Regions from separate parts of the Parabacteroides sp. AF14-59 genome, predicted to be linked through region 1. Evidence: riboswitches for the same ligand, from Rfam matches in the RefSeq annotation. Region 1 holds a riboswitch; each other region holds the start of a gene.
What was found. A riboswitch is a leader RNA that binds a small molecule or an ion and turns the genes downstream of it on or off. The one in region 1 is predicted to bind cobalamin.

Region 1 (5,094 bases):
CTATCTCGATTTTCAGAACGATCTTTTTAATATGCAATGTCTGTACCCGGGTGACAGGCGGAGTCACTGGGCCTAATACCCTTTCTCCTAAACGAACACGCAACTTTTCTGCATAGATTGTCGACATTTCCTGCAAGACAGTCTCATTACGGCTCCGGAGCACCAGAACAATCAACCGGTAATAAGGCGGATACCGGAACATACTGCGCTCGCTCAACTGCAAACGGACCATTTCCCGATAAGCAAAATGCTGTACCATTCGTATCAAAGGATGCTCCGGCTGGGAAGTCTGTAAAACAACCGTACCGCGTTTATCTCTCCTGCCGGCACGCCCGCTCACCTGTACCATCAGCTGGAAAGCGCGTTCGTGAGCCCGGAAATCTGGGTAATTCATCAGGTTATCGGCATTCAGAATACCTACTACACTCACATTTCCAAAGTCCAACCCTTTGGACAACATTTGCGTCCCGATCAGTATCTGCGTCTTCCCTTTCTCAAAATCCGATATAATACGCTCGTAAGCCGTACGGGTACGGGCTGTGTCGAAATCCAGCCGCTCGACTTTTGCCGCCGGAAATAAAGAAGCGATCTCCTCCTCCACCTTTTCCGTACCGAATCCCATCATTTTTAACTCAGCACTCTGACATTCCGGACAATGCGGCGGTAACTGAATAGTATATCCGCAATAATGGCAGACCAGTTGATTATGGTATTTATGATAGGTCAGGCTGACATCACAATTCACACAATGAGGGACCCAGCCGCAACTCTTACATTCGATCATCGGAGCGAACCCACGCCGGTTCTGGAACAGGATAGCCTGTTCGCCACGAGCAAGCGCCGCATTTACCTTTTCAACCAGCAAAGGAGAGAAAAGCGTATCTTTCATGATCTTTTTACGCTTCAGTTCTTTTATATCGGCAGTTATGATCTCCGGCATCAGGCAATCACCGAAACGGGAAGTCAGTTCTACCAATCCATATTTACCGGTCGTTGCATTGAAATAAGAGTCGATCGAAGGGGTCGCAGACCCCAACAATGTCTTTGCCCCGTGCATCCCCGCCAATACGATAGCAGCATTACGGGCATGGTAACGTGGTGCCGGGTCTTGTTGTTTATAGGTATTCTCATGTTCCTCATCCACAATGATCAGCCCCAGGTCCTTGAACGGAAGAAAAAGAGAGGAACGTACTCCCAGTACGACCATCGGTTCTCCCCCATGAAGCAGCTTATTCCAAACCTCCACACGTTCATTGTCGGAAAATTTGGAATGATATACCAGCAACTTGTCTCCGAACAACTTAGCCAACCGCTCCGTGATCTGGGTCGTTATAGCGATCTCCGGAAGCATATACAAAACTTGCCGGCCCATCTTCAACACCTCATCGATCAGACGGACATAGATTTCAGTCTTTCCGCTCGAAGTAACTCCATGAAGCAAACAAACCTCTTTGGAAGTAAAAGTATCATGTATCTCGTTATAGGCTTTTTCCTGTGCCGGACTTAGCAAACTAAGCGACTGCAACCGGCATACCGGGACTTGCAAACGTCCGACTTCTTTCTCATAACTCTCCAGGACTCCTCGTTTCAGCAAACCTTCCAATATAGCAGATGAACAGCCACTGTGCTCCAGCAATTCTTTTCTTGAAACCTCCTTACTCAGAGCAGGGTTTAAAGCATGACTTAAATCGAGAAAACAAACCAGCAAAAGTTCCTGTTTTTTTGCCCGCTTAAAATCGGCAAAAACCTCCTGTAAACGTTCCTCAGTAGCATATTCCTGCGACAACCGGATAAATGTCTGCATTTTCGGAACAAACCCTCGTTTCATTTCTTCGCTGACTTCAACAGCTCCACGAGCCATCAAAGAAGCCACAACCGGTACAACATTACGCAATCCGGTTCTTTTCTCCAGTTCCGATACAGTTAATTTGAGTACACCTTTGAAGGCATCCAGTACTGCTTGTTCATTGGGGCGCAAAGGACCGTCTGCCTCAAAATCAGCATTATAAGTCACAGCCGTTTCACTTTCCAGTTTTAACCCGGAAGGTAAGGCTGCTTTATAAACATCTCCCAGTTTACACAAATAATAAGAGGCTATCCATTTCCAGAAACGAAGTTGCGGCCTGCGCAACACGGGACTTGCATCCAGCAAGGCATAGATCTCTTTTGTTTCAAAATCCGTATTCGGCCTACGTTCATGCACATCCATGACAATCGCTGTGTAATAACGTTTCTTACCGAAATGAACAATGACCCGGCAACCGGGAGTTACGGCAGCCTCCAGGTCCGCAGGAATGCTATAAGTATAGCTATTTTCCAGCGGCAGGGGTAGTATGACATCTGCATATTTCATTTACGATGCCAAAAGTAACAAAAAAGGCCGGACTGTTAAAGCCCGGCCCTTCATATCTTATGTCTGTTATCAAAACAAAATGGCAGCTGTAATAGACCATCCGCGGTTCTTGGCATTCAGGTCGAATTTCTCAGAACTATAGTTATCGGTTAGTCCCAAACCGTAATTTACACCGATCTGCAAATGACTGATCAGTTCCGCACCTACACCGAAGTTAAGGCCTGCACTAAAGTTTTTCGCTTTTATCTGATCTCCTAAAACATCCCATATTTTATCCCCTCCTACACGGAAACCGACATACGGACCGGCAGAAAGATAGGCTTTGACAAGAGGAATACCGAATTTCCATTTCAGATTTACCGGTATATCGAGATAATCTGTTTTCATACTTGTTGAAGAGGCCGATCCTTCCGCTTTCATATCTACTCCTTTCTGTGAATAAAGGATCGCTGCATCCAATCCTATTCCGACCAGAGGAATCGTTGTTTCGATCATCGGACCGATCTGGAAACCTGTCACGTTATCCGCTTTCAGTATATCGGAATTCAGATGAACGGACGATATGTTTAAACCGCCTTTCACCCCAAACTTCAGCTGGGACTTGGCCGGTACGGCTATGAATGCCATCAAAATAATCAAAACTAAACCTGTAACCTTTTTCATATTGCCTGTTGTTAATTAATTACTGTTTGCAAATAAACATACTTTTCCAATAATAAACAAGTATTCCAGCCTTACTGTTCATTCATTAAAAAGAAAAGCATGCACCGGACACGGAGCTCATCCCGCAAACCGATCCATGCCTCTTTTCCTAATTATTATGGCAAAATAATTAAAAACAAATACACCAGGACAACGACAGGATGAACGGGAGTAAGAATATAGAGGCAGAATTGCCTTTTGTTCTCTTCCGGCCTTTCCTCGAAGCCGTCGAAATAATATGCCTTGCAGGTCTTCTGACTTACTTCCGGATCGGGCGCCTTCCCAACTTTTGTCAGTTGACAGTTGATAGTTGACAATTGACAGTTAAACTGTCCACTGTCCACTGTTATCTGTCAACTCCTTCGTCAGTGGCATGAGTGTTGCCTTATCCGTTATGAAGCTTACAGCAGCGGGACTGTCCGGGATTTTCACCCGATTCCCTTTTAATCCTTTCCTGCGAATACAGGCCAGGAACAATGCATGCCGCAAATATAGAGAGTTTTTTCGGATTATCACAACGAATGCCTATTTTCGTTAGAGACTATTCTATTTTAGCCTGATCGGTGCTTTGTTTCAATCGATCCAACACTTTCTCCCGCAAATATTCGGGAAACTCCTTATGGAATGGAAAGCTGGATAGTAAATCTAATTCTTTTTCAACAGCGGAAGAATCTTCAGGCCTGTCGATAAAATTGCCATAATAAGTGTTACCTTCAAATTTGGTATTAATGCTATTACCTGTCACAAACTTATATTGCAGTTCATCGTTCATGATATAGAAGATATTCCGCTTGAAAACCGTATTCTCCGCCCAGGGACCACCCCAGTTATCCATCACGAGCACTGAACGATCTATATCGGGAGAAGGCTTTTTCATGATAACGATTACGTTATCCTCAATAGCCGTCTGTTTAGCCGGTCCGGAAATATGGATTACCGGAGAGAACCAACCCGGACGAGTCGGATACGGACGCAAACCGTCATTAATACTTACATTGTGGCGGATAATCGTATTTTCTGTACCTATATTATACGGCTCTCCCAAAGAGTTACCTTCATTACAAACCATCACAAAACCTCCGGCATTATCGTGGCTGAAGTTATACTGGATAAGCGTATTACGACAGTTGTAATCCGAATCGAATCCTTGTGCATCCCACTTGGCAAACTGACCGCTTACTTCGTTGAACTGGATAATTGTATTATCACAACTCCACGGCCATATCCCGGCTGCGGCATCTTCAATCCTTAACAGATCAGGACTGTCCCTCACCACATTATGTTCGACCAATGCACCATCACAAGCGATCGGGACAATCCCATCCCCCGGAACTTGTTCGATCAGATTCCCCCGGATAACGACATTCAAACTCGGGAACCATTTATCACGACCTGAATTTCCATTTCCGGTAATGCCATTTCGATGACAACGATAGATATGGCAGTTCTCAATCAGTAAATCGACAAAACGGGTCGGTACTTCTTCTCCACCGTTATGCCAGTAAATACCGTTTCCTGCTCCTTCATTCTTAATACAACTACCGTTCACATCATGAACAGTCAGGTTCTTTAAATGGATATGGTGAACATCTCCTTTATCCCAGGCGTAAATAATCACTCCGTTTCTGCCCGGATCCGGTTTTTCCCCTTTATTTGTTATCTCCAGATTATTAACCTCCCAATATTCGAGACCTTCAAGCAACACTGTGTGTTGCTTGAGCCCGTTACCATGTAAAACGGGCTTTTTGCCTTCTTCATAACTACTGACAATGACAGGCATTTCTTTACTACCACTACCTTTCGGTTCAAACTGTCCTATGTATTCCGTACCCGATTTGAACAAGATACGGTCACCCGGTTCGAACATCTGTTCATTCAGTTTTTTCAAACTCTTCCAGGCGGTTGAAGGTGAATTTCCTGTGTTGCTATCATCACCCGTCAGACTATCCATATAAAATGTCCGCGAAACAGGACTACAGGCACATAGCAATAAAGCCAAAAGCAAAGTGCATATTTTCATCTCTAATTAATTTATTTGT
Region 2 (5,094 bases), on a different contig from region 1:
ATTTCCCGAATGTTTCGGAGTATATGGTATCTGATCCTTGTAATTTTTTGCATCAGGATCAGTTATATCGATTGCTTTCTGAAAACTATATGTGGCAGAGAGGAGTAAGGTCATCTTTGCCGGCAGAGAGGTTTCAGATGAGAAATTCACATCCAAACCTTTGATATCGACTTCTCCCATATTCATCATCTTCCATATATACATCGTCGGAATAGCAACAATCTTGTCCTTCACCTTATTATAATAACCATCGGCCGAAAGACTCAGATAACGAAAGAGATTCCCTGCTTCTCCGCTCCAGGTCAGCCCCAGATTATATTGTGTAGCCTTTTCCGGCTGCAGGTTCGTATTTCCCATACGGAGATAATATAGATCAGTGAAAGTCGGGACACGGAAAATATCTTTGTAAGAGGCACGTACACGAAAGGCATTATCGGGAAAAGGCCTCAACGATACGCTAACCGCAGGAGACAAACGTTTACGGTCGGCCGGTTTATCGCCAGCCTTTACTTTGTCGGTCATATAAGTACCCAGTAAGCTGGCTGTTGCTGTAAACATCGAGTTCTTATATTGGGCGGATAACACTGACAGTGAAGTCAAACGCTTGGGTTGCGGTGCATTCATAAAGTTATTATCCAGCATATTATGGGCTAAATCAGTCGTAAGAGAAGTCGAGAAGTTCTTCCAGGGTGAATAAAGTACGCCTACCGAACCGTAATACTCTTCCTGGGTATTCAAATCTTCTTGCTTACCTCCTGAGTATTTATTACTTACATCACGGTACTTGCTGAAAGAATAATTATACTTGGCATGTGCCTGCAAAGATAAATTGTCCGTTAGTTTGTTGGAATACTGCAACTGGGTAAAGAAATTATTGTTCCACAAGCGTTCCCGGTTACTGTTGCTATACAATATCACCGAACCGGGGAGTCCGCGTTCTGAATCGTAATAATAGACTTTACCGGTCAATGTTCCGGCCTTACCCAGGTCTCCATACAGATTTCCTTCCAGACGAAGTGCCTGGATATCGCTGTTCTTCCTTTTTTCTTCGGTTACAACATTTCCGTTTACCAAAGTAAAAGGGTATTCCCCTTTTGCACTTAGCCAGTCGGCATGCAAAGAAGCGGAAAAGCGGTTACTTATCTTCTGTTCATAACGAACCATCGGGTTGAACAAACCAAAAGAACCTCCTTTCACTTTCGCCTGAAGATTCATCGGTTTTCCATCAAATACAGGTCTACGTGTCTTCACACTCAACGCCCCTGCCGACGCATACATCCGTGCTGTCTGGAAAATATCATCTGATTGCCCGATCGAAAGTGAAACCATCTCCACATTGTCCAGTGAGAAGCGGCTGATATCCACCTGTCCGCTCTGGGCATCCGTGATCGTTACTCCATCGTAGCTGACAGCCGTATGTTGTGCCCCAAGGCTACGCACGGAAACCGTCTTCAATCCCCCTATCCCACCGTAATCCTTCACTGTTGCACCGGAGAAACGTTTCACTGCTTCCGAAAGATCCTGTATTCCCAGGCGTTCAATTCCGGAACGGTCCATTATTTGCAGAGGAGTTGCTTCACGGGTTGTGGAAGGACGTGCCTTTTCCACCACCTCAACACCGGAAAGCTGGTGATAAGCTGTCGTATCAATTGTTTGTGCGTACATAGTAGGTACGCACAAAAATATGCCTGGCAGGCATACAATCATTTTAACATATAATATTCGCATATATCCAGGTCTATCAACACCTATACCCGAGGTATCGCATATAAAATAATGGCAGGTTTTCTGACTTGTTCTCCCATGACCGGCCGCCTTCCCAGGAATCATAAATTCCCAGTGGCAACAAGATTGCCGGGGTTACAGAACTTACAGCTACGGGTACAGTTCCGGACTTGCACCGGATTCCCTTTTACTAACGGATAGCGAAAACTAAACCGTTACACCATAATCCGATGGCAAAAGTACGAAATATATCGGTAATCTCAACTACCAGACCGGTCACTTTCAAATATTACGAATCTGAATACACAAATAAAAGGGAACAGATGAATGTAATGAAAAAATCAGTACCTTTGCGCCCGAATTGGTTTCGTAGCTCCCGTTCGGGAATACGGATTAAAAGGGAACCGGGTGTAAATCCCGGACAGTCCCGCTGCTGTGAAGCTCCGTTAACAGCCTAATACTACTTTTGCCACTGACGATTCAGTTGACAGTGGAAAGTTGACAAATGACAGTTTTTCTGTCCGTATTTTATCTGTCAACTGTTATCTGTCAACTGTCAACTATTCCGTCGGGAAGGCTTTTAGGATAGGAGTCAGTCAGAAGACCTGCCGTTCGTTGAGACTCATATCCTCGTGGGTTAGGATAAGGATGTAACATTTTAGAATTAAACAAAAAGATGACAGACAAGGAAGTATTGTTATTACGACGTAAACTGGACCTTTTGCTGCGTACAGGCAAATTATTGATGGAAAGTGCTGCCGATACCAACCGTATTGAACGGAACATGAAACGAGTAGCAGCTTTTATGGGTATTCCGGAAGAGAAATTACACATCGATATCCGGTGGACGATGATCATGGTCAATGTAAGTGATGAAAGAAATTCGTTTTCCAAATTCCAGAAATGTGAGAAACATGGTATCAACATGACCGCGATCTCGCAGATCAGCGATCTTTCATGGTGTGCTATCGAAGAGGACTATTCATTGGACAAATATGAAGAGGAATTGGAAAAGATAGCCAAAAAGCCCCGGAATTATACACCTTATATCGTAGCTATCGGTGCAGGATTCGCCTGTGGCGGTTTCTGTAAATTGTTCGGTTCCGACTGGATCGCCTTTCTGTTTGCTTCCATTTGTGCATTCATTGGTTTCAGGATACGTGCCCGATGCATAGAAGCCGGATTAAATGTATATATGAGTATAGCACTCGCCGCTTTTGCCGCGACCTGCACTGCGTATCTTTCTTCCTTCTCGGGATTGTCCGAGACGCCTTATCATCCGCTACTCGCCTGTGCCCTGTTCATTGTACCGGGAGTACCTTTGATCAACTTCGTAGACGATATGCTCGATAACCATCTGCTCGTCGGGATGACACGTGCCGCCAACACGGCTATGATGGTAGTTGCGATGACGTTCGGTATTGCATTCGCATTGCGCATACTTGTCATGAACGACGTTGCGATCGACCATAAGTTCAGTGAGTTAAGTATGGTTCCGCATGATCCGTATTATGTGTATGCGATCGCTGCAGCTATCGCCGCTATCGGATTCTCTATGATCTTCAATATTCAGCGCCGTCTGTTATGGGTTGTTGCCGTTGGAGGTATCATTGCCGTATGTACCCGCAACTTTGTAAACTTCGAACTGGGTTACGGTCCTGTGATCGGTTCGTTTATGGGTAGTTTCGTTGTCAGCGTGCTCGCAGTGAAAGCAGTCCACTGGTTTCATGTGCCTAATCACGTATTAACGATCCCGTCTGTTATTCCCATGATCCCGGGCGTCCTGATGTACCGCTCTTTATTAGCATTTATCAATCTGCATGGAGTGATCGGTGAGGTAACGAACGCCTTCTTCAACGGTATCAATTCCGCCCTTATCATTCTCTGTATATCGTTAGGTGTTGCTGTTCCTAATATCTTTGCCCGTCAATATATAGCCAAGGACCGGCAGCGACATCTACAAGAAGAATTGGAGAAACGCCGGCAACGTGGAAAATTCCTTGAATGGTAAAAATTTATTATTCCTAATATAAAAAATAAGAGGCTACCCCATACAATTTTGAGGTAGCCTCTTACATATATTAATATAGAAACGATTATAATAAACTGTTTTTTTAACAAAGGGAAACACTACAACGATTTCTCCTTCACTTTGCATTCAGCCCTAAAATAACCCATTATTGACAAATAGGAAGGGCCTTTACCACTCCGAATTGTTCCATATTTCAAAATGGTTGGTTCATTTCAAAACACAACACAAATTAGTTTAAAGTTTAACTAAGTGCAAAAAAGCCAAAAAAGTAATATCTTCGGGTTTCCGGCGGGTTGTTTTCGTAATATTGCAGCGTTGAAAAATAATTAGACGAGGAGAAAAAGAATTGTATGGGAGAAACAAAAGGTTATGTTTCGCAGGTTATCGGTCCGGTAGTGGATATTCACTTCGATAATGAAAAAGAAGAGAAAATCGTGTTACCACGCATCCACGATGCAATGGAGATAACCCGCCCCAATGGAAAAGTGCTGATTGTTGAAGTACAGCAGCATATTGGGGAAAACACAGTCCGTACAGTGGCTATGGACACGACGGACGGACTGCAGCGAGGAATGAAAGCCGTATCATGCGGTTCGCCCATTACCATGCCTGTTGGTGACCAGGTAAAAGGGCGTTTGATGAATGTGACCGGTGATTCGATCGACGGGATGGAAGAACTGGATCGTAAAGGAGCTCTTCCCATCCATCGTGAACCACCGAAGTTTGAGGATTTAACAACCAGTAAGGACGTCCTTTACACAGGTATTAAAGTGATCGATCTGCTGGAACCTTATTCCAAGGGTGGTAAAATCGGACTTTTCGGTGGTGCCGGCGTAGGTAAGACAGTTCTTATCATGGAACTGATCAATAACATTGCCAAGAAAAACAACGGATTCTCCGTTTTCGCCGGTGTAGGTGAACGTACCCGTGAAGGTAACGACCTGCTGCGCGAGATGATCCAGTCGAACGTGATCCGTTATGGCAAGGAATTTAAAGAAAGTATGGAAGCCGGTCATTGGGACCTGTCGAAGATAGACCATGAAGAACTGGCGAAATCGCAGGCTACCCTGGTATTCGGGCAGATGAACGAACCCCCGGGAGCACGTTCTTCGGTGGCCCTATCCGGTTTAACAATAGCCGAATCGTTCCGCGACCTGGCTCCGGAGGGCGAGACACGCGATATCCTGTTCTTTATCGATAATATCTTCCGTTTCACGCAAGCCGGTTCGGAAGTATCCGCCCTGTTGGGACGTATGCCGTCTGCCGTAGGTTATCAACCGACCCTGGCAACAGAAATGGGGGCTATGCAGGAACGCATCACTTCGACAAAGAAAGGT
Region 3 (5,094 bases), on a different contig from region 1:
ATAAAATGGGTGACACCGCTCTTACTGCTATGCGTATAGGCACCTCCCAGTTCTTCCTTCCCCACTTCCTCATGAGTGACCGCCTTGACTACATCCGGTCCGGTAATGAACATGTGGCTTTTATCCTTTACCATAAAGATAAAATCGGTCAATGCCGGAGAATAACAGGCCCCACCGGCACAAGGTCCCAGAATAGCCGAGATCTGAGGAACGACACCCGAGGCCATCGTATTCTGATAAAAAATAGAAGCATATCCGGCCAGGCTGTTCACACCTTCCTGGATACGGGCTCCTCCCGAATCGTTCAGGGCAATGACCGGTGAACCGCTTTTCAGTGCCAGTTGCTGAACTTTCACTATCTTGGCGGCATTCGTCGCGCTCAACGTACCTCCGTAGGCTGTAAAGTCGTAGGCATAGACAAAGACTTGCCGTCCGTCTACTTTACCGTAGCCGGATACGATCCCGTCGCCGGGGATTTTATTCTTATCCATGCCGAAATTCGTACAGCGGTGAACCACAAATTTATCCAATTCGTTGAACGTCCCTTTATCCAGCAACATATCGATCCGTTCGCGGGCTGTCATCCGGCCGGATTCATGCTGCTTTTCGATACGGGTAATACCACCTCCCTGCGAAGCTGTCTTATCCAGTTCTTCAAAGGTCTTATACAACTGTTCCTTTCCCATTTTATTCTTCTTTATCTGTTATTACGTCCAGCGACAGAAGAACCTGGTTGCTTGCTACCGAATCTCCTTCTTTGACCAATACCTCACGTACCGTACAGGCTGAACTTACCTTATAATTACTCTGCATTTTCATCGCCTCTATCACGATGACGATATCACCGGCTTCCAGACGGTCGCCTTTCTCCACCAACACCTTCACGACTTTTCCGGGCATAGGAGAAACGATCTTGTTATCCTGCCGTTCTTCGCTGCTCTTACGCATACGCAGATATTTCATCTGTGTATCGACAATATCGACGGCATAAGACAGGAAATGTGTATTCACCGTATAACTTTTGCCTCCTTCTCCCCGGATCAGTTCGGCATTATACGAATTACCGTTGTGCAAAATAGAGCAGGCACCGTTCTCGGCCATCATAATATCGACTTCATAAGGGACACCGTCTATCGTCAACTGCACCTTATTCCCTTCCTTGCTGACCAGCGATACATCCGCCACTCTTTTTCCTATATGTATTTCCATAATGAATAATTTTCTAATATGCTAATGAACCAATTATTAAATGCGCAAGACGCCTTTCTGAAGACCGAACTCACGCCAGCGGCTGATAGGACGGTTATCCGACGCCAACCCCGACTTGTTTTCCTCCAGGTTGATCAGATAATCGATATAGGCAGCGATCATAGCCACATTCTCGGTTTCCGTACCACTCTCACTTACCGGATGCTGTAATTGTTCCGCATTTTTCGCAATAAAAGAAGTATCATATTTCCCCTGTACAAAATCAGTCGTATCCATGATCCGGCGCAGATAGCTGATATTGGTTTTCAATCCGGTGATCTTGTATTCGTGCAGTACACGCCGCATACGTTCGATTGCATACTGGCGGTTGGTCGCCCATACGATCAGTTTGCCGATCATCGGGTCGTAATAAACCGGTATCTCATATCCTTCGTACACATAACTGTCCACACGGACACCGATACCGTTCGGTTCCGTCAGTTGCCTGATCACACCGGGAGACGGCATAAATCCGGCTTCGGTATCTTCCGCACAGATACGGCATTCGATAGCATGGCCACGCTGGGCTATCTCTTCCTGACGGATATGGAGCGGCTCATCGTTAGCCACCCGGATCTGTTCTTTTACCAGGTCGACACCCAATACTTCTTCCGTGATAGGATGCTCCACCTGTAGGCGGGTATTCATTTCCAGGAAATAAAAATTCCGATGTTTGTCCACCAGAAATTCGATGGTACCTGCACCGGAATAATGAACGGCCTTTGCCGCAGCAACAGCTTTCTCTCCCATATCTTTCCGCAATTCAGCCGTAATAAACGGTGACGGGCTTTCTTCTACGATCTTCTGGTTACGCCGTTGTACCGAACATTCACGTTCGCAGAGATGGATCACGTTCCCGTGATTATCGCCCAGAATCTGAAATTCGATATGATGGGGCTCTTCCACAAACTTCTCCAGATAAACAGTATCGTCTCCAAAAGAAGAAAGAGATTCCGAACGGGCGGAATTATAGGCTTCCACCACCTCTTCCTCTTTATAAATAAGCCGCATCCCTTTTCCACCGCCGCCCATCGATGCTTTCAGCATCACAGGAAAACCGATCTCCTTACAAACCCGAACTGCTTCTTCCGCACTCTGCAACGGCTGCTGTGTTCCGGGAACTACCGGTACGCCGGCTTCGATCATACGTTTGCGGGCAGAGATCTTATCTCCCATCGCTTCCATCGTTTCAGGAGCCGGGCCGATAAAAATGATCCCTTCTTCCTTACATCTCCGGGCAAAAGCGGCATTCTCCGAAAGAAAGCCATAACCGGGGTGAACAGCATCTGCCTTATGAAGTTTGGCTGCCTGAATAATTTTTTCAATATCCAGATAACTCCCTTTGGAGGCCGCAGGGCCTATCAGGCAAGCTTCATCGGCATAAAGCACGTGCCGGGCGGCCCGGTCGGCTTCCGAAAATACAGCCACAGACTGTATTCCCATCTCCCGGCAGGAGCGCATCACACGCACCGCGATCTCACCACGATTTGCGATCAATATTTTCCGTATCATATCAATGCTTTAAATGTTTATAGCGGGGATTCACCTCGCAGGCATAGAAATATTTCTTTATCTCATTCAAACAGGAATTGCATAAGCATCCCGGATAATGCATCTTTACATAAGCAAGCTGGAGCTCATCCAATTTCACAGGTGCACAATGACAGGCAGAGATATCGTCTACCCGGCATACAAAGGAGACCCCACAACGCGGACAATCTTTCTCCATAATCTGATAATTTTTGAAATAAACAATCTTTTCGAACCCGTATCCTAACCCACGAGGACATGAGCCTTTAATGAATGGCAGGTCTTCTGACTGACTCCCATTCTGAAGCCTTCCCGACGGAAAGTTGATAGTTGACATGTGACAGTTGACAGATAAATACGGACAGAAAAACTGTCTACTGTCAACTTTCCACTGTCAACTGAATCGTCAGTGGCATTAGTTGTTTTCAGAATGTTGAACGGAGCTTCACAGCAGCGGGACTGTCCGGGATTTACACCCGATTCCCTTTTAATCTGTATCACCCGACCAGATAATACAGAACCGATTCGGCGGCAAATGTAGAGAAAATATTACACATTTTACTCCAAATTGTGCATATTTTTTATTGGGACACATAAGAGGCTGATAATGCAATGGTTAGAAGAGAGCTCACACTCAACTATCCTTTTTGGAAAACATTTTCAACACAGAAAATCTAAAAGTTTTCCACTTTTCTTTATTTCATATCTAACAATCAGTAGATTGACATAATTTAACTCGTTAAAAGTTTTCCAAAAAGAACACCATATACAGTTTAAGTATACCTTTGTTGGAGTAAAAACAACATAAATATATTATCAATTTTATCATGATACAAACAGTTATCAAACGGGATGGACGTATCGTCGGATTTAATGAGGAGAAGATAGTAACAGCGATACGAAAAGCCATGCTGCATACAGAAAATGGGGAGGATTTGCAGCTGATCCGCCAGATTACGGATCATATTTCATTCAAAGGAGAACCGCAAATGACAGTCGAAGCGATACAGGATGCAGTCGAACTGGAACTAATGAACAGTAGCCGTAAGGACGTTGCACAGAAATATATCGCTTACCGTAACCAGCGCAGTGTTGCCCGTAAAGCTAAAACACGCGATATGTTCCTGGAGATTATCAACATCAAATCGAACGATATCACGCGCGAAAATGCCAATATGAATGCAGATACTCCTGCAGGCATGATGATGAAATTCTCCAGTGAAACCACCAAACCGTTCGTCGACGATTACCTGTTGAGTGAAGAGGTAAAAGAGGCCGTTGCAAACAACTACCTGCACATTCATGATAAAGATTATTACCCGACCAAGAGCCTGACATGCGTTCAGCATCCGCTGGACCGCATCCTTAAATATGGATTCTCTGCCGGACATGGCGAATCACGCCCGGCAAAACGCATCGAGACAGCCAGCATCCTGGGCTGCATCTCCCTGGAAACAGCTCAGAACGAAATGCACGGCGGACAGGCTATCCCCGCTTTCGACTTCTATCTGGCTCCTTACGTACGTAACAGCTTTATTGAAGAGATCAAGAACCTGGAAGACCTGAACGGCGTGGATTACTCACATCTGTATAATAAAGAACTGGACGACTATGTAACGCGTCCGCTGGATGGCCTGAGCGGTGACAAACGGATCATACAGCATGCTATTAATAAAACTGTCAGCCGTGTCCATCAGTCGATGGAAGCTTTCATTCACAATATGAACACCATTCATTCACGCGGTGGCAACCAGGTGGTGTTCAGCTCTATCAACTACGGTACGGATACTTCAGCCGAAGGGCGTTGCATCATTCGTGAGATATTGAAAAGTACTTATCGTGGTGTCGGCAACGGCGAAACGGCTATCTTCCCGATCCAGATATGGAAAAAGAAACGTGGCGTCAGCTATCTGCCGGAAGACCGCAACTATGACTTGTACGAACTGGCATGCAAAGTGACTGCCCGCCGTTTCTTCCCGAACTTCCTGAACCTGGATGCTACATTCAACCAGCATGAAGACTGGAAAGCGGACGACCCACAACGCTATATGTATGAGGTAGCAACAATGGGATGCCGTACCCGCGTATTCGAGAATCGCTTTGGACCGAAGACTTCTATCGGACGCGGAAACATTTCTTTCTCGACTATCAACATCGTACGCCTGGCTATCGAATGTATGGATATCGAAGATAAAGAACTCCGCACCGCACGCTTCTTTGCCAAGCTGGACGAAATGCTGGAAATTACTGCACGCCAGTTGCATGAGCGTATGGAATTCCAGAAAACAGCTTATGCCAAACAGTTCCCGTTGCTGA

Region 2: linked by a shared signal. The riboswitch ahead of DWW23_RS16110 (TonB-dependent siderophore receptor) and the one ahead of DWW23_RS22315 (porin family protein) in region 1 are both predicted to bind cobalamin.
Region 3: linked by a shared signal. The riboswitch ahead of DWW23_RS16190 (cysteine-rich CWC family protein) and the one ahead of DWW23_RS22315 (porin family protein) in region 1 are both predicted to bind cobalamin.

Annotation. Positions count from the first base shown of each region.
Region 1 is NZ_QUHH01000028.1:54,143-59,236, forward strand. Features, by position in the region: gene priA (primosomal protein N') at 1-2,353, opposite strand, end outside; gene DWW23_RS22315 (porin family protein) at 2,423-3,016, opposite strand; cobalamin riboswitch at 3,282-3,549, opposite strand; gene DWW23_RS22320 (right-handed parallel beta-helix repeat-containing protein) at 3,597-5,075, opposite strand.
Region 2 is NZ_QUHH01000015.1:22,312-27,405, forward strand. Features, by position in the region: gene DWW23_RS16110 (TonB-dependent siderophore receptor) at 1-1,728, opposite strand, end outside; cobalamin riboswitch at 1,761-1,957, opposite strand; cobalamin riboswitch at 2,071-2,353, shown strand; gene DWW23_RS16115 (threonine/serine exporter ThrE family protein) at 2,402-3,736, shown strand; gene atpD (F0F1 ATP synthase subunit beta) at 4,108-5,094, shown strand, end outside.
Region 3 is NZ_QUHH01000015.1:36,854-41,947, forward strand. Features, by position in the region: gene DWW23_RS16175 (acyl-CoA carboxylase subunit beta) at 1-686, opposite strand, end outside; gene DWW23_RS16180 (biotin/lipoyl-containing protein) at 688-1,209, opposite strand; gene accC (acetyl-CoA carboxylase biotin carboxylase subunit) at 1,246-2,760, opposite strand; gene DWW23_RS16190 (cysteine-rich CWC family protein) at 2,762-2,977, opposite strand; cobalamin riboswitch at 3,036-3,318, opposite strand; gene DWW23_RS16195 (anaerobic ribonucleoside triphosphate reductase) at 3,606-5,094, shown strand, end outside.